Regions from separate parts of the Micromonospora sp. NPDC050397 genome, predicted to be linked through region 1. Evidence: riboswitches for the same ligand, from Rfam matches in the RefSeq annotation. Region 1 holds a riboswitch; each other region holds the start of a gene.
The links. A riboswitch is a leader RNA that binds a small molecule or an ion and turns the genes downstream of it on or off. The one in region 1 is predicted to bind cyclic di-AMP.

Region 1 (7,590 bases):
GCCCTGGGGCGTGGCGGTGCGCACGGCGGACGGCCAGGTGGTCAGGGCCAGGGTGCTCGTCAACTGCGCGGGGCTGCACAGCGACCGGGTGGCCCGGCTCGCGGGCGACGACCCGGGCGCGCGCATCGTGCCGTTCCGCGGGGAGTACTACGAGCTGACCAGGCCCGAGCTGGTGCGCGGGCTCGTCTACCCGGTGCCCGACCCCGCGTTCCCCTTCCTCGGGGTGCACCTGACCCGGGGCGTCGACGGCACGGTCCACGTCGGGCCGAACGCGGTGCCGGCACTGGCCCGCGAGGGGTACGGCCACACGGTCGTCCACCCACGGGAGCTGGCCGCCACCCTGGCCTGGCCGGGCTCCTGGCGGATCGCCGGCAGGCACTGGCGGTACGGGGCGGGCGAGGTCCACAGGTCCCTGTCGAAGAGGGCGTTCACCCGGGCCGTGCGGCGGCTGCTGCCCGAGGTGACGGAGGCCGATCTGCGGCCGTCCCCGGCCGGGGTCAGGGCTCAGGCGGTCCTGCGGGACGGCACGCTGGTGGACGACTTCCTGATCCGGGACGCCCCGCACACCGTGCACGTGCTGAACGCCCCGTCACCCGCGGCCACCGCCTGCCTGCCCATCGGGAGGGAGGTGGCGCGACGGGCCCTCGTACGGGCACGCGCGACGGGATGGACGCCGCCCGCCGTAGAATCGGGTCATTGTGTCTGAGCCTGTGAACCCCACCCCAGAGACGCCCGGCCCCACTCCGGAGACGCCCGGCGACACGCCCCGTTCGCCCGCCCCGTCGCCCGGTCGGGGCGCCCGGTCACCCGGCGGCACCGAAGCGGATGCGGAGGCCCGAGCGCTGCGTGACGCCGCCTTCGAACGGCAGCGCAGGCTCCGCCAGGAGCCCCGGTTCCCCGGCGGTCCCGCGGCCGACCCCGCCGGTTCGCACCACGAGCGCAGGATCCGGAGCTTCCAGCCGCGCCGCAGCAGGGTGACCCCCGGCCAGGAGGACGCCCTGAAGCGCCTGTGGCCCGAGTGGGGCCTGGACATCGACGGCCTCCGTGTCCTCGATCTCCCCACCCTGTTCGACGGACTCCCGGTGGTCCTGGAGATCGGCTTCGGCATGGGCGAGGCCACGGCGCAGATGGCCGCCGACGACCCCGGCACCGGAATCCTGGCCGTCGACGTGCACACCCCGGGACAGGGCAATCTGCTCGGGCTCGCCGACCGGGCGGGGGTGTCCAACGTCCGGGTCGCCAACGGCGACGCGATCATCCTGCTCCGCGAGATGCTCGAGCCCGCGGCGCTGGACGGGCTCCGGGTGTACTTCCCCGACCCCTGGCCCAAGAAGCGGCACCACAAGCGGCGCCTGATCCAGCCGGAGTTCCTCGACCTCGTGGCGGAGCGCCTGAAGCCGGGCGCGGTCCTGCACTGCGCGACGGACTGGGAGCCGTACGCCGAGCAGATGCTGGAAGTGCTGACGGCGCACCCCCTGTACGAGAACACGCAGGACGACGGCGGATACGCGCCCCGGCCCGGTTTCAGGCCACTGACCCGCTTCGAGGGGCAGGGCCTGGACAAGGGACACGTGGTGCGCGACGTGCTGTTCACCCGTCGCTGATCAGCCGCCGACGGTTGTCACCGGCCACCGCACCGTGGCGGGCTGTCGGTCCCCCTCGTTAGGGTCATCAGGTGTCCGAGGGGTTCGTGCAGCACCAGCAGCCGGCCGTCCCGGTACTCGAGGAGCAGCGGCTCGACGAGTACCTGGGTGCCGTCCCGGAGCGTGGCCAGTGGCGTTACCGGCCGCGCCGCGTCGGCATGGTCTGGCGCAGCAAGGCCTTCCGCGCCGGCGCGGTGATCAGCGTGCTCGCGCTCTGCGGGCTGGTGATCCTGGCCCTGGTGCGTGAACAGACCGGCACCGAGGGCTTCCTGGTGGGTCTTGGCCTGGCCGTGCTGCCCGTGCCGCTGCTGATGGCGGCGTTCCGGTGGCTCGACCGGGTCGAGCCCGGGCCGTGGCGGAACCTGCTGTTCGCCTTCGCCTGGGGGGCGTGCGCCGCCGCGCTCGTCGCGATCATCGCCAACTCCTTCGCGACCCGCTGGATAGCGACGGCCACCGCGGACCCGGCGAGCGCCGACACCCTCGGCGCCACGGTGATCGCCCCGGTCGTCGAGGAGTGCGCGAAGGGGGCGGCCGTTCTACTGATCTTCCTCTTCCGCAGACGGCAGTTCGGCGGTGTCGTCGACGGCATCGTGGTCGCCGGATTCACCGCGACCGGCTTCGCCTTCACCGAGAACATCCTCTACCTGGGGCAGGCTTTCGGCGAGGACCAGGAGTTGGGGACCACGGGCCTCGCGTCCCTGACGGCCGGGACGTTCTTCGTTCGCGTGGTCATGTCCCCCTTCGCGCATCCCCTGTTCACGGTGCTCTCCGGCATCGGCTTCGGGATCGCCGCACTGGGCGGTGCGCGCCACCGGGTGCGCCGGGTCGTGCTGCCGCTGCTGGGACTCGCCCTCGCCATGGGCATGCACGCCCTGTGGAACGGCTCGTCGTCCTTCGGCCCGTACGGCTTCTACGCGGTGTACGGGGCGTTCATGGTGCCGTGCTTCGGCCTGGTGACCTGGCTGGCCGTCTGGTCACGGCAGCGGGAGCTCCGGACGCTCTCCACGGAGCTGCCGGTGTACGCGGCGGCAGGCTGGCTCACCCCCGCCGAGCCGTTCGCCCTGGCTTCGATGCGGGCGCGGGGCGTGGCCCGCGACATGGCCAGGCACTGGCACAGCGGGGGCCCGGACCGCGCACGGGGCAGGGCCGCCGCACGGGCGGTCGCGGAGTACGAGTCGTTCGCGACGTCCCTGGCCATGCTGCGCCGGCGGGCCCGCCACGACGGCGCGGACGCCGACTTCGCCCTCCGGGAGCAGGAGTTGCTGCACCACCTCTGGCAGCGCCGGGAGGTCGCGGGTCCCGCCCTGACGTTCGCGGCACGCACCACGGGCCGGATGCGCGCTCACGGGCCGCAACCGCAGTTCCCACGCCGGCAGACCTACGGCGGGCCCGCTCCGCAGCGGATCCCCGCACCGCACCGCCACTACGGCGGCTACAACCCCTACCTGGAGGACGGCAGCCGATCCGCTCCGCCCACACAGGCACCGCCGTCCTGAGCTCTCCCCTCCCGCCGGGGCCGGGCCTCGGACGGGAACCGTCGGGGCCCGGACCACAGGCCGATACGGCGGTCGGCTCGGCCCGCTGCTCCCCGGTCGGTCCGAGGTCCGCCACCGGCGCGGGCAGCCGTCCGGACAGGCCGGCGGCCCTGACGTCGGGGGGTTGTGCGCCAGGGCCGCCGGGGTTTCGGTGCGCCGTGTGCCGGCGCGGGCGCTCAGACCGAGAGGCCCTTGCCGCGCAGCCAGCCCATCGGGTCGATGCCCGAGCCGTCCGCGGTGTGGATCTCCAGGTGCAGGTGCGGGCCGGTCACGTTGCCGGTGGCGCCGACGCGGCCGATGGTGTCACCGGTGCTGACCTTCTGGCCGGCGGTGACGTCCATCGAGGACTGGTGGCAGTACCAGACCTCGGTGCCGTCGTCGAGCTCCAGCACCGTGCGGTATCCGTACGAACCGGACCAGCCGGCCGACTTGACGGTACCGCTGTGCACGGCCTTGACCGGAGTGCCGGTCGGAGCGGCGAAGTCCAGCCCGGTGTGGTGGCCGGAGGACCACATCGAGCCGGACTGGCCGAAGGTCGAGGTGATGGTGTACGACGAGGTCGGAATGGCGTAGCTGGCGGCGAGCTTGGCGAGGCGCTCGGCCTCGGCCTTCTTCTCCGCCGCCTCTTCGGCCGCCTTCTTCTTCGCGGCGGCCTTCGCCTCGGCGGCGCTCTGCTGCTTCGCCGCCTGGGCCGCGGCCTCCTCGGCCGCCGCCTTCTCCTCCGCGGCCCTGACCTCGGCCTCGGCCCCGGCCTGCTGCTGCTCGGCCTGCTGGAGGATGCGGGCGCGCAGCGCCTCGCCGGCGTCCGTGGTGCCCGACTCGGCCTCGGCGGCCGTGATGCCGGCGGTGGTGAGCGGGGAGGCCCCGGTGACCGCGTCCTTGGCCTGGTCGGCGGACATGAACGCGCCCACGCCGGGCAGGGACTTGGCATCGGGAAGGTTGTCCGCGATGGAATCGGGAAGAGAGATGGAGACCGGCGGCTTGCTCTGCGCGGAGGCCATGCCGCCCGCACCGACGGCCGCGATGACACCGACGCCGAGGACCGTGGAGCTGCGGGCGAAGCCACGCTGCTTGGCTACGCGATGCCTACCGCGTACGGGGCGGAGGGAGTCCTCGGTGGGGTTCCATTCCTCCCACGTCCTGCCGTCCTCACCGGGACCGCCGGTCCTGAAGGGTGCCGGAGCCTCGGGGGCAGGCTGATTTGACGCCACGTGGGCGCGCTCCTTTCCTTCCTTCTCGCCTACCGGGTTAGCTGACGGGTTCGGAGCAGGAAGGTCTCCTACGGACGCCTTCGTCCCTCACAGGACTCAGGTGTCTGATTCACCCCAAGTAAATGGTTCCCCGGTTCCCTTGCGGGATTAAGCGCTGCGCACGGTGCCGCCTCTGGCGACGACTGGGACAACCGCGCTGCGTTATCGAACGTTAATAGACACTCGGGTCCGATTCCAAGCTGTTCCCACAGATCTTTCACGACTCGGGCCTGGACTTTCAGGGACCAATCGACCCCAACCGGACGAGTTGAGCGCCCATCAGCTCCATAACATTTTCTGACGTTGCGTCAAATGTTATGCGCAGCGGCACCCTTCGACCACGGACGGTCGTGGACGGTCATTCACGATCCCGCCCCACGATCTTCACCGTCCTCCGCCGTGCGGGCTGCCCCCGCGCCGGCCGCCCCACCGCGAGGAGCGCGAGGTCGTCCGTCGACCGGCCGCCCGTGTGCAGCCGTACGTCGTCGGTGAGCGCGGAGAGCAGTTCCTCGGGTCCCGGGAAGAGCCGGCCGCGCAGCCGGGCCGCCGGGTCGTAGAAGACCCCCCTCGCGTCCCGGGCCTCCGAAAGCCCGTCGGTGAACGCCAGGAACGTCGCCCCGGACGGCAGAGCCCACTCGTCCGAACGGTCCGGCCAGGCGTCGAGGCCCATACCGAGCGGCAACGCGGGCTCGGTCGGCGTCAGCACGTCCAGCGCACCGTCCGCGTGGAGCACGATCGGCTCGGGGTGGCCGCGGTTGATCACCCTCAGCATGTCCGAACCCACCGGGATCTCGGCGAGCACGGCGGTCACGAACCCCTCCATCGAGTCGAGCCCGCCACGCCGCGAGCTCTCCCGGGCGAGCGCCCTCTCCAGCCGCTGGACCACTCCCTCCAGCGACCGCTCCTGCTCGGCGGCCTCACGGAACGCCCCGATCACGACGGCCACCGCCGCCACGGCGTCCAGCCCCTTGCCCCGTACGTCCCCGACGACCAGCCGCACCCCGAAGGGCGTGTCCGCGACGGCGAACAGGTCTCCGCCGACGAACTCGTCCGCCTGCGCCGCCTCGTACCGCGCCGCGACCAGCAGCCCGCCGATCCGGTCCTCGGGTACCGGGAGCACCGCGCGCATCGCAGTCTCCGCGATGACCCGCGCCGAGGCCAGTTGTTCGTTGCCGCGCCACACGACGCGGTTGATGACGAGGGAGAGCGCGGCGACGGTGATCAGGGTCAGCAGGTCGGTGATCGGCACGACCTTGGCGAGCACGCCGTCGGAGACCCGGATGACGAGGACCACGAGGGTCGCGGCCACCCCTGTGCGGATGGTGGCGGCCAACGAGAAGAAGGGGGCCGCGATCAGCGGGGCCGCGGCGAAGAGCGGAACGGCGGACACCGCGGTCGGGGTCGCGAGGTCGAAGACCACTCCGACGGCGATCATGAGGGTGGGCAGCAGGCGCACGAGCCTCCGGGCGCGCGCGTTCCCCTCGGCTCGACCTCGCCCTCGTACGTCCCGCTTCCCCACCTGTGCACTCCCTGCCCGCTCCGCCCACGGCTGCGGACGGTACAGCGCTCCACCCCGGCCTGACGGAGCCGCGCCGTGCGGCGACCCGTCGTCGGCCTGTGGGAGGAGCGCACCGGAGCCCCGTGTCCCCCGATGGTCAGTCGGAGAGCCGGCGCCGCGCGTACGTCGTCAGTGCATCCCGTACGAAGACGGCGGTTCCGTCCCCGTGGCGATCGTAGTTCTTCCCGAAGCGGGGATCGGCGACGTACATCTCACCGATGCCCGTCACATACGAACGAGTGACCTCGGCGGTCGCCGACAGCCACTCGCAGTGGCGGCGCGCGATGTCCTGCACCTCGTCGCCCCCCGGCTCCAGGCCGGCCGCCCTCGCCTCGCCGTAGTCCCGGGCGATGGCGTCGTGCGCGCCCTGGAAGCCCGCGCGCCCGTCCGGGCTCAGCCCGCGCCACCACCGGTCGCTGCGCTCGTACGCCTCCTGGCCCCAGCGCTCGGTCACCTCCTGCTCGTGCACCGTGTGGTCGAAGCCGTCGAACACTTCCTCGGCCATGAGCCCTTCCCCTTCCTCGGTCCTGTGGAGAGTGGTCCGCACCGACGCGATCTGCCGGCCGATGCGCTCGCGCTCCTGCTCCAGCAGGCGCAGATGGGCCCGGAGCGCCACGGAGGTGTCCCGCTGCCCCTCCAGCACGTCCTTGATCGCGGGCAGTGAGAGGCCGAGCCCCCGCAACAGGAGGATGCGCTGGAGCCTGACCAGCGCGTCCTGGTCGTAGTAGCGGTAGCCGTTGGCACCCGTGCGGCTCGGCACGAGGAGACCGAGATCTCCGTAGTGCCGGAGCGTCCGGCTGGTGGTGCCCGCTCTACGGGCGATTTCCTGGATGGACCACTCCATGCCGGAAACGCTAGATCTTTACGTAGCGTCAAGGTCAAGCCCGGCCACGGAGGTCGACTCCGGCACACGACCGAGGCCCGGATCCTTGTAAGGATCCGGGCCTCGGTCTTTCAGTAGCGGGGACAGGATTTGAACCTGCGACCTCTGGGTTATGAGCCCAGCGAGCTACCGAGCTGCTCCACCCCGCGTCGTTGTGATTGCAACTCTACGCCATCCGGGGCGGTGCTCCGACCACCTGCGGCCACCGCTCCCCCATTCCCCGCACGGCAGGAATGCCCGCCGACGGGAAGGACGCGTCAACACACCCCGAAACCTGGGCAGTCGGCCTGCGCGACGCCTCATCCGCAAAGACCGCCGGACCGCCCGATCCCGCTTCCCGCAGGACCTCCCGGCCGTCTCCTCACCGCACAGGACCTCCGAGTCGGGCCCCGACGCCGCCCTCCGCGATTGCGGGCGCCCCGGAGCGGCGGGACGCTTGGAGGACACGACATTCGGTGTTCGGTCCCGTCTGCGCGGCATTCTCAGGTGCCGGCGTCGGCCCGCAAGCAGCCTCACCCGCCGAGATGGAGCCAGGGGAGGCCGGGCGCGCGCACGCGAGGAGACGGCCATGGACGGCACCACACTCGAGACGATGAGGACCGCCCTGCGCGGCCCGGTCATCGGCCCGGACGACCCGGGGTACGAACAGGCACGCTCGGTCTACAACGCCATGATCGACAGAAGGCCATCGGCCGTGGTGCGCTGCCACGACACGGCGGAC
Region 2 (7,590 bases), on a different contig from region 1:
CCTGGTCCAACTCCGGGATGTGCCCGTCCCGATCCGGGTAGTAGTTCCCGGTGTCCATGACCGGTTTGCCCTTCAACTCCGCCGTCGGCAGTTCGTTGTACCGACCGAACGGCACCGCGACGATCACCAGGTCACCGAAGCGGGCCGCTTCGGAGGAGCTGACCGCGTGCGTACGGTGTCCCAGTTCGCCCACCAGGTCCTGGAGTGTCTGCGGTCCCCTGGAGTTGGCGATCGCGAGTTCGTGGCCCGCCTCGGCGAGCCGACGGGCAAGCGTTCCGCCGACATTGCCGGCCCCGATAATCCCGATGTGCATGCCACGGGTTACCCGCCGAGGAGCGGCCCGAACAACGGGCGCCGACCCCGGAACTAGGGCGCGGCCCCGAAACTGGGCAGGCGCTCGGCGAACCAGTCGGCGGCCTGGTCCGAGACCTGTTCCAGCGCACCCGGCTCGGGGAACAGGTGGGTCGCGTCGGGGATGATCCGCAGTTCCACCTCCCCGCCGAGCGCGTCGCGGGCCTGCTGGTTGAACTGGATCACCTGCTCGTCCCGCCCGCCGACCAGCAGCAGGGTCGCCGCCCGTACGCGGGAGAGGGCCGGACCCGCCAGGTCGGCGCGACCGCCCCGGGAGACCACGGCCGGTACGTGCTCCGGCCGCTCGGCCGCGGCCACCAGTGCCGCCGCCGCGCCCGTGCTGGCCCCGAAGAGTCCGACCGGCAGGGCCGCCGTGTCGGGCGACCTCCTCAGCCAGTCGATGGCGCTGACCAGCCGTGCCGCCAGCCGCGCGATGTCGAACCGCAGTTCGGCGGTCTCCTGGTCGACCCGGTTCTCCTCTGGGGTGAGCAGGTCCACCAGTACGGTCGCCAGCGCGTGCCGGTGGAGCACCCGGGCGACCGCGACGTTGCGTGGACTGCGCCGGGAACTTCCGCTGCCGTGGGCGAACAGCACCACGCCGACGGCCCCCTCGGTAGGGGTCACCAGGTCCGCGGCGAGTTCCACGTCTCCGGCCGGGATAGCGGTTTCGGTCGTCTCTGTCTCCACCCGGTCTCCGATACCCCGAGTCGGGACGAACAACCGGGTGTTGACCACCTCGTCCGGTGGGACGAGGTGGACCGCGCCGCGGCCTGGTGCCCCCTACCGAAGGGGCCGTTTGCCATCGCGCCGTTCGGGAAGGCCAACGGGTGAGCAGGGACACGACCACGGTGGCCGCGGCAGCGGCCCGCGTCGAGCGATCGTGAGGAAACCCATGAGCCGCCAGAAATCCGCGAAGTCGGAGTCCGGACGTACCAACGCCAGCCCGCCGCAGGACAAGCGCGACAAACGTGACAACGCGGGGCGAGACTGGGCGGACGACGCGGCCCAGGCACGGGCCTCGGACGACCCACGACGGGTCACCCCGCACGACCAGAACGGCGTCCCTTCCACCGGCGACCGCTTCTGACCCGACAGCCGGCATCACGTGGACGACGCCCCGTCGGACCCTCGCACGAGGGCCCGGCGGGGATTTTCGACCGGGTCCAACTCCCCGGTCAGCCACGCTCAACTTTCCCATCCCATATCGTCCCGTCTCATACCAGAAGATTTCGCTCGTGGCGAGTGGAGATTTGGCCCTGAAAAGTCCAACTGATCCGGTAATGTCACCCTCGGTTCCGACCCGGTGGTTACCCCCTCGAGCTGTCGGCGACGACCGCCGCCCAATCGCTTCGTGCGAGCCGGGGAACCAGGTAGGTGGGGTGAATCCGCACTCGCGGTAGGGGTCGTTCCCGTCCCGAACCCGTCAGCTAACCCGGTCGGCGGCCGACGGGAGGAACGTGCGTGACGACACCCATGCGTCAGCGGTTCTCGCTGGCCCTGACCCTGCTCACCGTGGTCAGCGTGCTCGCCGGTACGGCAGCCGCCGGGCCAGCCTCGGCCACACCCACCGGACCGGCCACCACCGGCGACGAGGGCGGCAATCCCCTCTTACGTGACGTCCTGGAGTCCACCGGTCGCGGCTTCGCCGCGGCGAGCAATGCCGTGCGGAACGCGCGGGAGCGCCAGGCCGCGTACGCCGACGAGCTGCGGCGGATAGAGGAGCAGCTCGACTCGCTCGGCCCCGAGGTCGGCGAGGTGGCGGTCAGCGCCTACCGGATCGGCCGGATCGGACCGATCAGCGCGTTGCTCGCCAGCGCCGGCCCGGACGAGTTCATGGAGCGTGCCGAAGGTCTCGACCTGATCGCCCAGCGTGACAACAGCAAGCTGCGCAAGCTTCGCGAGGCCCGCGACCAGGCCAGTCGGGCAAAGGCCGCCGCCGACGCCGCCCTGGCCGAGGAGCAGCGGCAGCTCGCCGTGATGGCCAAGCAACGGGAGGCGGCGGAACGGGCCCTCTCCCTCGTCGGTGGGGCCAGCACCGAGGGCTTCGTCAACACCTCCTCACCCGTCGCGAGCCCCGCCCCGCGCAACCGGGACGGTTCCTGGCCGGCGCAGTCGTGCAACCGGGGCGATCCGACCACCCGGGGTTGCCTGACCCCGCGTGCGTTGCACGCGCTCAACGAAACCCGGCGGCTCGGCTTCACCCGGCACGTCTCCTGCTACCGCAGCGGCGGACCGTTCGAGCATCCCAAGGGGCGGGCCTGCGACTTCTCCGCCGAGCCCGGTGGCTTCGGCGGTGACGCGAAAGGCGGCGACCGGACGTACGGCAACAACCTGGCCGCGTTCCTGGTCCGCAACGCCGACCAGCTCGGCGTCCTCTACGTGATCTGGTACCGGCAGATCTGGTTCCCGGCGACGGGCTGGAAGGCGTACTCCTCCGCGCAGGGCGACCCGTCCAGCGACCACACGAATCACGTACACCTGTCGCTGCTCTGACGGTCCGACGGGCGTCAGCTCCCGGGTTCGTCGGGTGCCGGATCCTCCGGCCGGGTCGCCGGTCCCGGACCCCGGGCCTCGGTCACCGACGCCCGGCGGGCGGGCGCGCGGCCGGGCGGCTGCTGTGGTGCCGGGCCGACCGGATGCGGCTCCGGGTTCGCCCTGCTCACCGGCTCGTCACAGGTCACCACGAACCGCTCACCGTGGTGGATCACCTCCACCGACCCGGTCCGGTCGGTGTTGCGCAGCGCGTACGTCGTCTCCCGCTCGCGTACGTCCACCCGCAGCCGGTGCCCGCGCCAGACCAGTGAGAACTCCAGCCGATCGATCCGGTTCGGCAGCCGGGGGGCGAACGAGAGGATCTCGCCGTGGTCCCGCATCCCGCCGAACCCGGCGACCAGGGCGATCCAGGCGCCGGCCAGCGAGGCGACGTGCACCCCGTCCCGGGTGTTCTGGTTCAGGTCGTGCAGGTCCATCAACGCGGCTTCGCCCAGGTAGTCGTGGGCCAGTTCGAGGTGCCCCACCTCGGCGGCGAGGACCGCCTGGGTGCAGGCGGACAGGGACGAGTCGCGGACCGTACGCCGTTCGTAGTAGGCGAAGTTGCGGGCCTTCTCCTCCGGGGTGAACGCGTCCCCGCGCCAGTGCATCGCGAGCACCAGGTCGGACTGCTTCACCACCTGCTTGCGGTACAGGTCGAAGTACGGGTAGTTGAGCAGCAGCGGGTACTTCTCCGGCGGGGTGGCGGCGAAGTCCCACTCCTGGAGCCGGGTGAACCCGTCCACCTGCTGGTGTACGCCCAACTCCTCGTCGTACGGGACGTGCATCGCGTTTGCCGCGTCGCGCCAGGCGGCGGTCTCCTCGTCGTCCACGCCGAGCCGCCAGGCGTGGTCGCTGTGCCGGGAGACCGCCTCGGCCGCCGCCAGCAGGTTCCGCTGGGCCATCAGGTTGGTGTAGACGTTGTCGCTCTTCACGGCGGTGTACTCGTCCGGGCCGGTCATGCCGTCCAGGTGGAAGTGGCCGTCGCGGTCGTGGTGCCCGAGGGAACGCCAGAGCCGAGCGGTCTCGACCAGCAGTTCCAGCCCCACCTCCCGCTCGAAGTTCTCGTCGCCGGTGGCCTTGACGTAGCGGCGTACGGCGTCGGCGATGTCGGCGGCGATGTGGAACGCGGCCGTCCCCGCCGGCCAGTACGCCGAGCACTCCTGCCCCCGGATCGTCCGCCACGGGAAGGCGGCCCCGTTCAGCCCGAGGGTCCGGGCCCGTTCCTGGGCCATCGACAGGGTCGAGTGCCGCCACCGGAGCCCGGACGCCACCGCCGACGGCAGGGTGTACGTCAGCACCGGCAGTACGAACGTCTCGGTGTCCCAGAAGACGTGCCCGTCGTAGCCCGGACCGGTCAGCCCCTTGGCCGCGATCGGCCGCAGCTCGGCCCGGGCACCGGCCTGGAGCACGTGGAACAGGCCGAACCGGACCGCCTGCTGCACCTCCGGGTCGCCCTCCACCCGTACGTCCGAGGTGTCCCAGAAGGTGTCCAGGTAGTCGCGCTGCTCGCGGAGCAGCCCGTCCCAGCCGGAGAAACGGGCACCGGCGAGGGCGGCGCCGACCTGGTCCCGCAGAGCCGGCCGGGAACGTTGGCTGGACCAGCCGTACGCGACGTACTTGTCCAGCCGGACCTTCTCCCCGCCGGGTGCGAGGATGCAGGTGACGGTGGTCCGGGCCCAGTCGTCGAAGGTCTCGGTGCTCAGCGTGGTGCGCTCCGGCCCCTCGAGCTCGTGCCCCATCGCGGCGGCGAGCCGCAGTCCGCTGGCCCGGGTGCGGTGGATCAGCAGACCGCCGTCCTCCAGCGCCAGGTGCTCCTCGGCCTCCAGCGGGGACTCCAGCACCGCCGCGACCCGGGGGTCCCGGCTCTGTGCCGGCAGCACCTCGTTGGCGACCAGTTCCGACTGCACGATCAGTCGCAGCGGCTCGTCGACCGCCTCCACCTCGTACCGGATCGCGGCCACCGAGCGTTGGGTGAACGAGACCAGCCGGGTGCTGCGGATCCGGACCCGTTTGCCGGCCGGCGAGCGCCAGGTCACCGACCGGTGCAGGGTGCCGGCACGCAGGTCGAGCACCCGTTCGTGGTCGAGCAGTTCGCCGTAGCGGACATCGAACGGCTCGTCGTCGACCAGCAGCCGGATCAGCTTGCCGTTGGTGACGTTGACGATCGTCTGGCCGGACTCGGGGAATCCGTACCCGGCCTCGGCGTACGGCAGCGGCCGTAGCTCGAAGAACGAGTTCAGGTACGTACCGGGCAGCCCGTGCGGCTCGCCCTCGTCCAGGTTGCCGCGCAGTCCGATGTGCCCGTTGGCGAGCGCGAACACCGACTCCGCCTGGGCCAGCACGTCCACGTCGAGCCGGGTCTCCCGGATGTGCCAGGGCTCGACCGGGTAGGCCCGTTCGCGGATCATCGGGCCTCGTCCCCGGTGAGCAACTCGGCCAGGTCGGTGACGACGGTGTCGGCACCGTGGGCCCGCAGCGCCTCGGCCTGCCCGACCCGGTCGACCCCGACCACGTGGCCGAACCCGCCGGCCCGGCCCGCCTCGACCCCGGCCAGCGCGTCCTCGAAGACCGCGGCCTGGTCGGGTTTGACCCCGAGCAGTTCGGCTGCGGCCAGGAAGGTGTCCGGGTACGGCTTGCCGCGCAGTCCCCTGCGCGCCGCGACGATCCCGTCGACCCTCACTTCGAGCAGGTCTTCGAGACCGGCGGAGGCGACCACGTCCCGGCAGTTGGCGCTGGCCGAGACGACCGCCCGGCGCAGGCCGGCCCGGGCGGCGGCCCGCAGGTACGCCACCGAACCGTCGTAGACCTGGACGCCGTCGGTGTGGATCCGCCGGAGCAGGATCTCGTTCTTCCGGTTGCCGACGCCGTTGACCGTGTTCGCCTCGGGCGGGTCGTCCGGGTCGCCCTCGGGCAGCACGATGTCCCGCGAGGCGAGGAACGTACGGACACCGTCGGCCCGGGGACGGCCGTCGACGTACCGGTTGTAGTCCGGCCCGGGGTCGTACGGCTGGAACCGTTCGTGGTGGTCGGCGGCCCACCGGCGGAGGAACGCGTCGAAGGTCTCGGCCCAGGCGGCGTTGTGGACCCGGGCGGTCTGGGTCAGCACACCGTCGAGGTCGAAGAGGCAGGCGGTCACATGAGCGGGTAGGCCCAGCACATCATCAACTTATCCGGGTGGACGGGCCGGATAAACGTCTTTGCCGCACGTGGTTGCCCGACCGTGCCCGACGTCACCGTGTGCGCAGGGTCCAGACCACGGTCATCTCGGCGGTGGGCTCGCCCGCGTCGGTGCCGATCTCCACCAGCACCGGGAACTCGGGCCGGGTGCCGCCGTCGAACTCGGCGATCACCTCGGTCGCCGGGCGACCGAGCCGGGCGACCGCCCGGACCGGCCCCATGGCGAGTTTCCGGTAGCGGATGTCGGCGGTGACGGCGAGCGGCACCGCACGGTCGAGCAGGTTGCCGAAGGCGGCCAGCACCACCGCGCCGGACGCGGTCTCGCCGAGGGTGAACAGCGCCCCGGCGTGCGGGCCGCCGACGTGGTTGTGGGTGGCCGGCGCGTCCGGGAGCCGGACGGTCGACCGGACGCCGGCGGCGCCGTCCGGGGCGATCTCGACAAATTCGAAGCCGAGGGTACGGGCGAACGGCACCGCTTCGAGCATTCCGGCGGCGATCTGACGCGAATCGATGGTCATGGAGCGGATGTTACTCGTTGGTAACTTGCCTCGGCAATGGCCCGTCAGAGGTTGGCGATGGTCCGCAGGATCTCGGCGTAGAAGTTCCCCTCGATGCTGCGGAAAAGCGCAAAGTCCTGCCCCGGGCTGCCGAAGAACGGGCGCAGCGTCCAGGCGAGTTGGGTGCCGACAAAACCGAAGAGCAGGATCCAGATGTAGAGCAGGGTCATGCTCGCCGGCCGTTGACCGGAACCGGTCTCCCGGGCCGCCGGCTGTGGGCGGTAGAACCCACCCGGCGGGAACGTGTGCACCGGCGGGTACGGCTGGACCGCCACCGGCGCCGGCACGACCTGCGGAGCCGCCGCCGCGACCGGAACGGGTACGGCGACCGGCGCCGTACCGTCACCGTTGACCGCGCCGACCGTGGCCGGCACGGGCTGGGCCACGACCGGCTGCGCCGGGACACCGTCGGCGGGCACCGGCGTGCCGGTCGTCGCCTGGACCGGGGCGGTTGTCGGAGCCGTCGCCGAGGTCGCCACCAGTGCCGGCTGGGCCGGAGCGAGCAGGCCGTGTTCGTTGAGCACCTGCATGCCGCCGGTCAGGAACTTCAGGCCGACGAAGGCGGAGAGGGTCAGGATCGCCACGTTCAGCAGCTTGAAGAAGCCGTAGTCCGGCGCGGTGATCAGGAAGAAGAGGCTGATCGGCGCGAACGCCACCGCCAGCATCGCGGTGACCGTGATCGCGACCATCACCATCGACAGCGCCTGGCGTACCGACAGGCGGGCGCCGAAGACCAGGTTGAACAGGTAGAGCGTGGGCAGGCAGATCGCCAGCGTGACCAGGAAGAGCAGTGGCAGCTTCACCGCCGAGGTGAGCGCCATCAGGAAACTGTGGAACGCTCCGAGCACCGCGCCGTAGCAGGCCAGGGCGATCGCGGAGGCCGCGAGCATCTTGCCGGTCAGCGCGTTGAGGTCCCGGTCCTCGACCACCTGCTGCCAGATGCCGTGTCGATCGCGGAGAATGCGCTCGATCA
Region 3 (7,590 bases), on a different contig from region 1:
CGCAGGTCGGTGAGGGCTTCGGTACGCCGCCGTTGGTCGACCCGGGGCACGGTGCCGGTCCGGGCAATCGCGTCGAAGAACCGGCTGGTCGGCGTCGGTGGCGCGGAGAAGAGCGCCACCCTTCCCTCGGGTCGCCCCGGCCGGGTGTCCGGCCCGAGAAAGTAGCCTCGGGCCAGCGGCAGGTCCAGTCCGGTCTCGGCGGACCACCGCAACGGGTCCGGATAGGTCGACGCGGGCAGCGGCAGGGCCACCAGACTCCGCCCGCCGGCGACGTACTGCCGCCAGGTGCCGGCGGTGACAAACGCCGGGGTGGGCGGGAGCCGCTCGACCGGGACCGGCAGCGGTGTGATCGGCAGCAGTGCCATCACGAGGACGGTCCCGGTGGCGAACCGGACCCCGGTGCGGTCGTGGCCGGGAACGTGGGCATCGTTCACGCGGGCATCGTTCACGCGGGCATCGTTCACGCGGGCATCGTTCACACGGGCATCGGACACACGGGCATCGGACACGCGGGCGACCGGATCGGCCGCCGCCGGGTGCCCACGGGCGAGTTCGGCCGCCCGGGCGCAGCCGAGCGCCAGCAGCAGGCCGATGATCGGAACGATCGCCAGGGCCCACCTGGTCGGCACGGCCGAGTCGAGCAGTGGGACGTCCTCCAGCACCGCCCAGACCGACGGAATGCCGGTGTCCCGTCCGCGCCAGTGGATCCTCGGGCCGAGCGACATGACCGCGAAGAGGAGGCCGGCGGCGGCCAGGCCGAGCACGACCGCGGATCGGCGTAGCCACCACACCAGGGCCACCACGAGTACGACCAGCGGCCAGCCGAGGTACGCGTTCTGCTCGCTCGCGTTCTGCGCCAGCCGAGCGGCGGTCGACCGGTCCCCGGCCAGCGACTGCCCCGGGAAGGTGACGTACGAGGCGAGGTCGGCGCCGTACGCCCGGATCGAGCGGGGCAGCCCGGAGTAGGACTGTGGTCCGAAGAGCTGGACGTAGAGCGGGTATCCGAGCAGGATCAGCGCCACCCCGGCGGCGAGCCCCAGACCGGCCAGGAACGTCCCGGCCGCGTACCGAAGCTCGGGCCGGCGGGCCACCACGACCGCCAGCACGACGCCGAGGCCGACCGCGGTCATCAGCAGGATCTCCAGGTTGATCAGACCCTGCCAGACGATCAGCAGCCCGAGCAGCAGGCCGTTGCGGGGCCAGCGGCCCGGCTCGCGCAGCCGCAGCACCCGCCAGACGATCAGCGGAACCATGAACTGACCGACGATGTTCGGGTGGCCGTTCGCGTGCGAGACCATCGCCGGCGCGTACGCGCAGAACAGCGCGCCGACCCAGGCCGCCCCTCGGTGGCGGACCAGGTGCCGGGAGAGCACGAGGTACCAGGTCGTGGCCGTGGCGAGGAGCGCCAACGTGAGGAAGACGTTGAAGGCGATCCTGGGTCCGCAGAGGAGGGTCACCGGCGCCAGCGGGACCGAGACCCCGAGTACGGAGGTGTTCGCCATGATGTTCAGACCGTCCGGCACGTTCATCCGGTCGGACCAGAACGGGTAGTCGCCCCGGCTGACCACCCGCGCCCCGTGCGCCAGCATCCACTCGAAGAACGCCTGGTCAGCCTCGTTCTCCCGAACCCCGGAGCCGGGCCGGAGCCAGAGTCCGGCGGTGATCCAGACGGTCAGTCCGAAGTAGCTCAGCAGCGCGGCGACGTCCGCCAGCGGACCACGCCGGAAGCGGTGTGGTGGCGTGGGCGTGGGCGTCTCCGGCGTGGGCTCCTTCGGTGGACCGGTGGCACGAAGATGAGAGGTAGTCATGTCTGTTCGGAGGGTAGCGAAGGCTAGCGGACGGCCGGGCTCGATCACCAGGATCCGCGTCTTCCATGCCCAAACGTCCGGAAGCCGGACGGTACGGATCGACGTAACAATCCGTTCGTGCCACGCCGATGCCTCAATTTCCCTACGGTCGTCCTAGATGGTTCACTCTGTCGGTCCAGGGTGCAGGTCGAGTTTCAGATCGCGAGGAATCGACGCATGGCAGAAATCACTGGGGATCAACGGGTCCAATCCGAGGTACTCGAAGGTCTCGCGACCGCCGTGAACCACCGCAGATGGTTCGTTGAGCTGGCGATGCCGTACCTGGGTGACAACCCGATCGAGATCGGCAGCGGTCTCGGCGACTACGTGCTCGAGTGGGCACCGCACTTCCCCCGGTTCACCGCCACCGAGGCCGACCCCGACCGGCTGGTGGCGCTCAAGGACCGACTCTCCGCCGAGTCCAACGTCGAGGTACGGCAGATGCTGCTCCCGCAGCCCGAGCCGGAGCACGGCGACTACAGCGCGGCTGTCTCGTACAACGTGCTGGAGCACATCGAGGACCACGTCGGCGCGCTGCGGAGCATGTCCGATCTGGTCCGTCCGGGCGGGGCGATCGTCCTCATCGTCCCGGCGTTCCAGTTCGCGATGGGCCCGGCGGACATCGCCACCGGGCACGTCCGGCGCTACACGAAGAAGACGATGCGGGCGGCGCTGACCGAGGCGGGCCTGACCATCGAGCGGTTGCACTACGCGAACGCGCTGGGTCTGATCGGTTACTACATGGCGACCAACGTCTTCCGGCTGATGCCGAAGGAGGGCCCGATGGTCAAGGTGTACGACACCCTGGTGTTGCCGGTGACCAAGGCCGCCGAGCAGATCGTCCGCCCCCCGTTCGGGCAGTCGGTCTTCGCCGTCGCCCGGGTCCCCGGCGAACCGACCGCCTGACCCGACCGCTCCATCCGACCGCTCCATCCGACCACTCGGCTGGACCGCCTGACCCGACTTCGGGTTGCGCTCAGCGGCCGGCACCGACACCGTCTACCCGTCCCCGGTGTCGGCGACGGCCGCTCACTGCGTGTCTGTCCCCCGGGTTCAGCCCTTGACCTGGTACGTGGGGCGGATCACCGCGCGGGCGAGGGTGTGGAAGGTCAGGTTGAAGCCGACGTACGCCGGGCTGGCGTCCGGGGTGACGTCGAGCTTCTCCACGTCGAGGGCGTGTACGGCGAAGAGGTAGCGGTGCGGCCGGTCACCGGCCGGCGGCGCGGCCCCGCCGTACTCCTGGGTGCCGTAGTCGTTGCGTACCGCGAACGCGCCTCCGCCGGTGGCTCCGGCCTTGCCGGCGCCCCGGGGCAACTGGGTGACCGAGGCGGGGATGTTCACCAGCACCCAGTGCCAGAATCCGCTGGTGGTCGGCGCGTCCGGGTCGTAGCAGGTGACCACGAAGCTGCGCGTCTCCGCCGGGAAACCGGACCAGGCGAGCTGCGGTGACTGGTCGTTGCCGCCGACGCTGGGGTGCGTGAACTCGGCGTCCAACGGCTCACCGTCGCGTACGTCGTCGCTGGTGACGGTGAACGCGGGCACCGGCGGAAGCACGTCGTACGGGTCCGGCGGAATCGCTCGGTCGAGGTTCATCGGGAAGTCCTTCCAGTGATCGGGTGACTCGGAGTCTTTCTACCCTGCCCCGGCCCACCTACGGCTGCCGGTGCCGAAAGACGTACGGACATCGGCGGGCGCGGGCTTCGCCCGAGCGGTCCGTTCGACCTGGTCCGATCGGCCCACGCGAGGTGGCACGGTTGGTCGGAAGCGGCCCGGAAATCGGCCGGACTGCCGCCGAGGTGGCGTCCAGCCCACTCCAAGGGTCGGGGCGTGCGGACCGCCGAGCGGGAAATGCGACATCGTGCGCCGGGTCGGCAAAAGGCGGTACGACCATGGACAGCAAAATCACCCAGGGTGTCGACAAATACTTTCCGTGATCATACAGCGACCATCACAAATCGAGGAAAGTAGCGGCGTTGGTCACGGTTTTCGCAGGCCAAGCGGGCTTGGCAAGAACATGAACGGACCAGTAACGTCAGCCCGTCTGGTCCGGCCATTAGTCACCGCGGGTGACACCGGAACAGACCCGCTGAGTCGTAACTGTTACGAGCCGGGGACCCACAGTAGTTTTGGGGTGAATCCGCGAGACATTCGCGGTAGGGCGAGCTTCCCGTCCGAATCCGTCAGCTAACCCGGTAGGCGGTATCGGAAGGAGAACATGCTCCGTGCAGCGCAGTATCTGCCGTGGCCCCTCCCTCGGCCACGTCCCCCGTCACCTGCTCAGGTCCGCCCGCGCGCAGGCGCGGCCGAAGACGCTGGATCACTAGGCCACCCGCGTACGACCGTCGACGCGAGCATCGCGAACGGTCGGTGACACGAGTACGCGCGACCGGCAGGTGGACGGAAACGTACGGCACTGATTTGTCGTACGCCCTCATCCGGTAACGCATTCCACCGCGCAAGGCGGTGGCGGATCAGCACGCCCTGATCCGGCAGCCCGGGTTGGCGGCCGATGCCGCCGGACCTCGCGCGCACTCGTCACGCGACCGGCCCCGGCAGAGACCCCACGCCATCCCGAATCATGTGCCCCCGATCGCAGATCGGCACATCTGCGGAGGAAATCGAATGAAGCATCGTCAGCAACTGCGACTGCGTCGCATCGTGACCGCCAGCCCGTACCGGGTCAGCGTTGTCTCCGCCGCGGTCCTCGCGGTGGGTCTGACCACCGGCATCCTGCTCACCCAGGGCCACGAGTCGGCCCTGCCGGACACCTCGGCCGTGGCCGTCTCCGAGAAGCTCGGCGGCCAGGCCGCCGGCGAGATCGCGCCCAGCCTCACCACCCCCACCCCGGATGCCCCGGCCCCGGTCGCCACCTCGGCCGCGCCGAGCCCCACGCAGTCGGCCCCGGCCGCCGCCAAGAAGGCCACACCGACCGCGGTCAAGGCGGTCAAGAAGGCACCGCCGGCCGCGAAGACGCTCGACTACGACTACGAGGCGCAGATCAACGGCTGGTACTGCGGCCCGGCGGCGACCCGGATCGCCCTGACCGCCCGGGACAAGACGCCGAGCCAGGACGCGGTCGCCTCGGCCCTGGGCACCACGATGAACGGCACCAACTCGGCCGACGACACCACCCGGGGCCTGAACAGCCTGGCCAAGACGAACTTCTACTCGAGCACCTTCATCCCGGGCACGCCGTCGCCGGCTCAGATGGACCGGCTCCAGGCCGATGTCGTGCACGCGATCAGCAGCGGGTACGCGGTGGTGGCGAACATCGTCGGCTCGGCGACCGATGTCGACGGCGGGTGGCACGCGTACGACGGGGGCCACTACCTGACCGTCGTCGGCTACCGCGACAACGGGCGGACCGTGCAGATCGCCGACCCGGCGTTTGTCAACGGGGTCAGCTCCTACTGGATGAGCACCATCGACCTGGCCAACTGGATGGCCAGCCGGGGCTACTCAGCCTGATCCTTCCTCCCCCCTGGCCCCGGGTGCCGACCGAACCGGTCGGTGCCCGGGGCTGCCCGTACCAGCGGGACGATGGCGGCGGTGCCACAACCATCCACGGACGTGCGCGTTGACACTGTCGTGACCATGGCCCGCGCCGACCAGGCGGACACCGAAGACCGTTGGGTCGGGGCGGCAGTCCGCGCCCCCGGTCGCCACCACGAGTCGGTCGCCGTGCGCCCGTACATCGAACGAAGGGTTCTGGTGATGGCCGTGCCGTGTCAGGTGTTGACCCCGTGAGCCGCGTCGACGAGCCGCTGACCCGCGCGGGGATCTGGGAGGCGGCGGCGATGACCATCGCCCAGCACGAGGACCGGGGTACGTCGTACGCCCCCGGCACCTGCGCCTGTTGCACCCCGGACGGCTGTGCGCAACTGCGCTGGGCGATGGACGTGCGCGCCGGGCGGGACCCGGAGTATCCGATGGGCGCCCCGGTCCCGCCCGACCTCAAGTCGCTCGGCTAGCGTGCCGGGTCGCTCGGCCAGCGTGCCGACCGGCCACGGTGGTCACTCCTCGGACGCCCCGACCGCGAGCCTGGCGAACTCGTCCATCCCGCCGTTCCACATAAAGTCCGAGGTCTGGCTCAACCCGATGGCGATCAGCCCCTGGTTCGGGTCGTTGAACCAGGTCGTGCCGTAGCCGCCGTCCCAGCCGTAGCGTCCGGGCACCGGCGAGACCGCGTCCGGCTCGACCGCGACCGCCATGCCCAGCCCCCAGCCCTTTCCCGACAGCAGGACACCGCCACCGGTGATCTGCTCACCGGTCAGGTGGTTCCTGGTCATCAGCTCGACCGACTCCGCCGACAGCAGTCGCTCGCCCCGGTGGACCCCCTTGTCCAGCAACAGCCGGGCGAAGGCGAGGTAGTCGTCGGCGGTCGACAGCAGCCCGGCGGAGCCGGACGGGAAGACGGGCGGGCTGGCCCACTCGCTCGGCGTGGAGACCGTACGCGACTCCAGCTTGCCGCTGGCGAAGTCGGTCATGTAGTAGCTGGGCAGCCGGCGGGTGTATTCGGCGGGCAGCCAGAACCCGGTCTCGGTCATGCCGAGCGGGTCGAAGATCCTGGCCCGGAAGAAGTCCCCGAGCGGCTGGCCGGCGGCCCGTGCCACCAGCACCCCCAACACCAGCGTCCCGACGTTGTACTGCCAGCGCTCGCCGGGCTGGCAGATCAGCGGCAGGGCGCCGAACTGCTTGATCCACTCGTCCGGGTCGTGCGGCGTACGCGGATCCGGCGCCCCCAGGACGAGCTGCCGCTCCTGTGCCGCGTGAACGATCGGGAAGGGCGGGTCGAAGGTCGGTTCGAGGATGACGCCGGAGCCCATCCGGAAGGTCAGCAGGTCCTCGACCACGATCTGACGGTCGGCCGGCACGGTCTCGTCGAGCGGCCCGTCGATCGACTTGAGCACCTGTCGGTCGGCCAACTCGGGCAACAGCCGGTCGACCGGCTCGGCCAGACTCAGCCGACCGTCCTCGACCAGCATCATCGTCGCGACGGCGAGGACTGGCTTGGTCATCGACGCGATCCGGAAGATGGTGTCGCGACGCATCGGCTCGGTGCGGTCGAAGTCGGTGAAGCCGATCGGATCGACCCGTACGTCGTCGCCCTTGGCCAGGAGGGTGACCAGACCGGGCAGCTCGCCCCGGTCGACCCGGTCGGCCATGGCGTCGTGCAGCCGGTCGACCCCGGCCTGCGTCAGTTCGCGTGTCATCTCGCAACCTCCGATGCGTACGGTCTCGCCTAGGGTCGAACCAGGGTCCGACAGATCGACATGCACTGCGATCCATTCTGGCCCGCCGACACCGAGTGTCGATACGTCCGACACCTTCTGTTTGACCGGCTCGCCGCTCCCCGCCTAGCCTCTGCCGCGTGTGGGGCATCCCGGACTACCGCCCGTACCCGCTGAACAGTGTCGAAGAGCTGGTCAACCGGCACGGCGGGGAGCTGGCCGCCCTGGTCGGCCGCAGACTCGACCGGACCTGGGGCCTGTCGTACGTCTGCGACGGTCGCCTCTGCCCGACGCTTCCGCTGGTCCTGGACTTCTCCGGCCGCCACCTGGAAATCACCTTCGAGGGTTGGGACCGGCTTTACCTCTCCTGGGACCAGCTCGACCTCGACACCGTGCCGGACGAGGACTCCCAGGACGATCCGGAGCTTGAGGTGGCGTGGCGCGAACTGGACCTGCCCGAGCTGCGGCGGCTGACCGGTGCCCGGATGCGGGAGGTACGCGTACTCCAGAAC

Region 2: linked by a shared signal. The riboswitch ahead of ACI2K4_RS13785 (coiled-coil domain-containing protein) and the one ahead of ACI2K4_RS34745 (M23 family metallopeptidase) in region 1 are both predicted to bind cyclic di-AMP.
Region 3: linked by a shared signal. The riboswitch ahead of ACI2K4_RS19005 (C39 family peptidase) and the one ahead of ACI2K4_RS34745 (M23 family metallopeptidase) in region 1 are both predicted to bind cyclic di-AMP.

Annotation. Positions count from the first base shown of each region.
Region 1 is NZ_JBJDPS010000024.1:14,704-22,293, forward strand. Features, by position in the region: gene lhgO (L-2-hydroxyglutarate oxidase) at 1-706, shown strand, start outside; gene trmB (tRNA (guanosine(46)-N7)-methyltransferase TrmB) at 699-1,604, shown strand; gene ACI2K4_RS34740 (PrsW family intramembrane metalloprotease) at 1,676-3,139, shown strand; gene ACI2K4_RS34745 (M23 family metallopeptidase) at 3,355-4,389, opposite strand; cyclic di-AMP (ydaO/yuaA leader) riboswitch at 4,401-4,553, opposite strand; gene ACI2K4_RS34750 (PP2C family protein-serine/threonine phosphatase) at 4,787-5,884, opposite strand; gene ACI2K4_RS34755 (MerR family transcriptional regulator) at 6,084-6,830, opposite strand; tRNA gene ACI2K4_RS34760 (tRNA-Met) at 6,945-7,018, opposite strand; gene ACI2K4_RS34765 (FAD-binding oxidoreductase) at 7,438-7,590, shown strand, end outside.
Region 2 is NZ_JBJDPS010000003.1:625,012-632,601, forward strand. Features, by position in the region: gene ACI2K4_RS13770 (NADPH-dependent F420 reductase) at 1-313, opposite strand, end outside; gene ACI2K4_RS13775 (dienelactone hydrolase family protein) at 367-1,038, opposite strand; gene ACI2K4_RS13780 (hypothetical protein) at 1,244-1,438, shown strand; cyclic di-AMP (ydaO/yuaA leader) riboswitch at 1,679-1,809, shown strand; gene ACI2K4_RS13785 (coiled-coil domain-containing protein) at 1,825-2,844, shown strand; partial or broken gene ACI2K4_RS13790 (glycoside hydrolase family 65 protein) at 2,937-5,291, opposite strand; gene ACI2K4_RS13795 (HAD family hydrolase) at 5,288-6,040, opposite strand; gene ACI2K4_RS13800 (DUF4442 domain-containing protein) at 6,114-6,578, opposite strand; gene ACI2K4_RS13805 (hypothetical protein) at 6,623-7,590, opposite strand, start outside.
Region 3 is NZ_JBJDPS010000005.1:32,639-40,228, forward strand. Features, by position in the region: gene ACI2K4_RS18990 (hypothetical protein) at 1-1,808, opposite strand, end outside; gene ACI2K4_RS18995 (class I SAM-dependent methyltransferase) at 2,025-2,753, shown strand; gene ACI2K4_RS19000 (YbhB/YbcL family Raf kinase inhibitor-like protein) at 2,901-3,440, opposite strand; cyclic di-AMP (ydaO/yuaA leader) riboswitch at 3,922-4,061, shown strand; gene ACI2K4_RS19005 (C39 family peptidase) at 4,470-5,315, shown strand; gene ACI2K4_RS19010 (hypothetical protein) at 5,591-5,818, shown strand; gene ACI2K4_RS19015 (serine hydrolase domain-containing protein) at 5,861-7,060, opposite strand; gene ACI2K4_RS19020 (hypothetical protein) at 7,219-7,590, shown strand, end outside.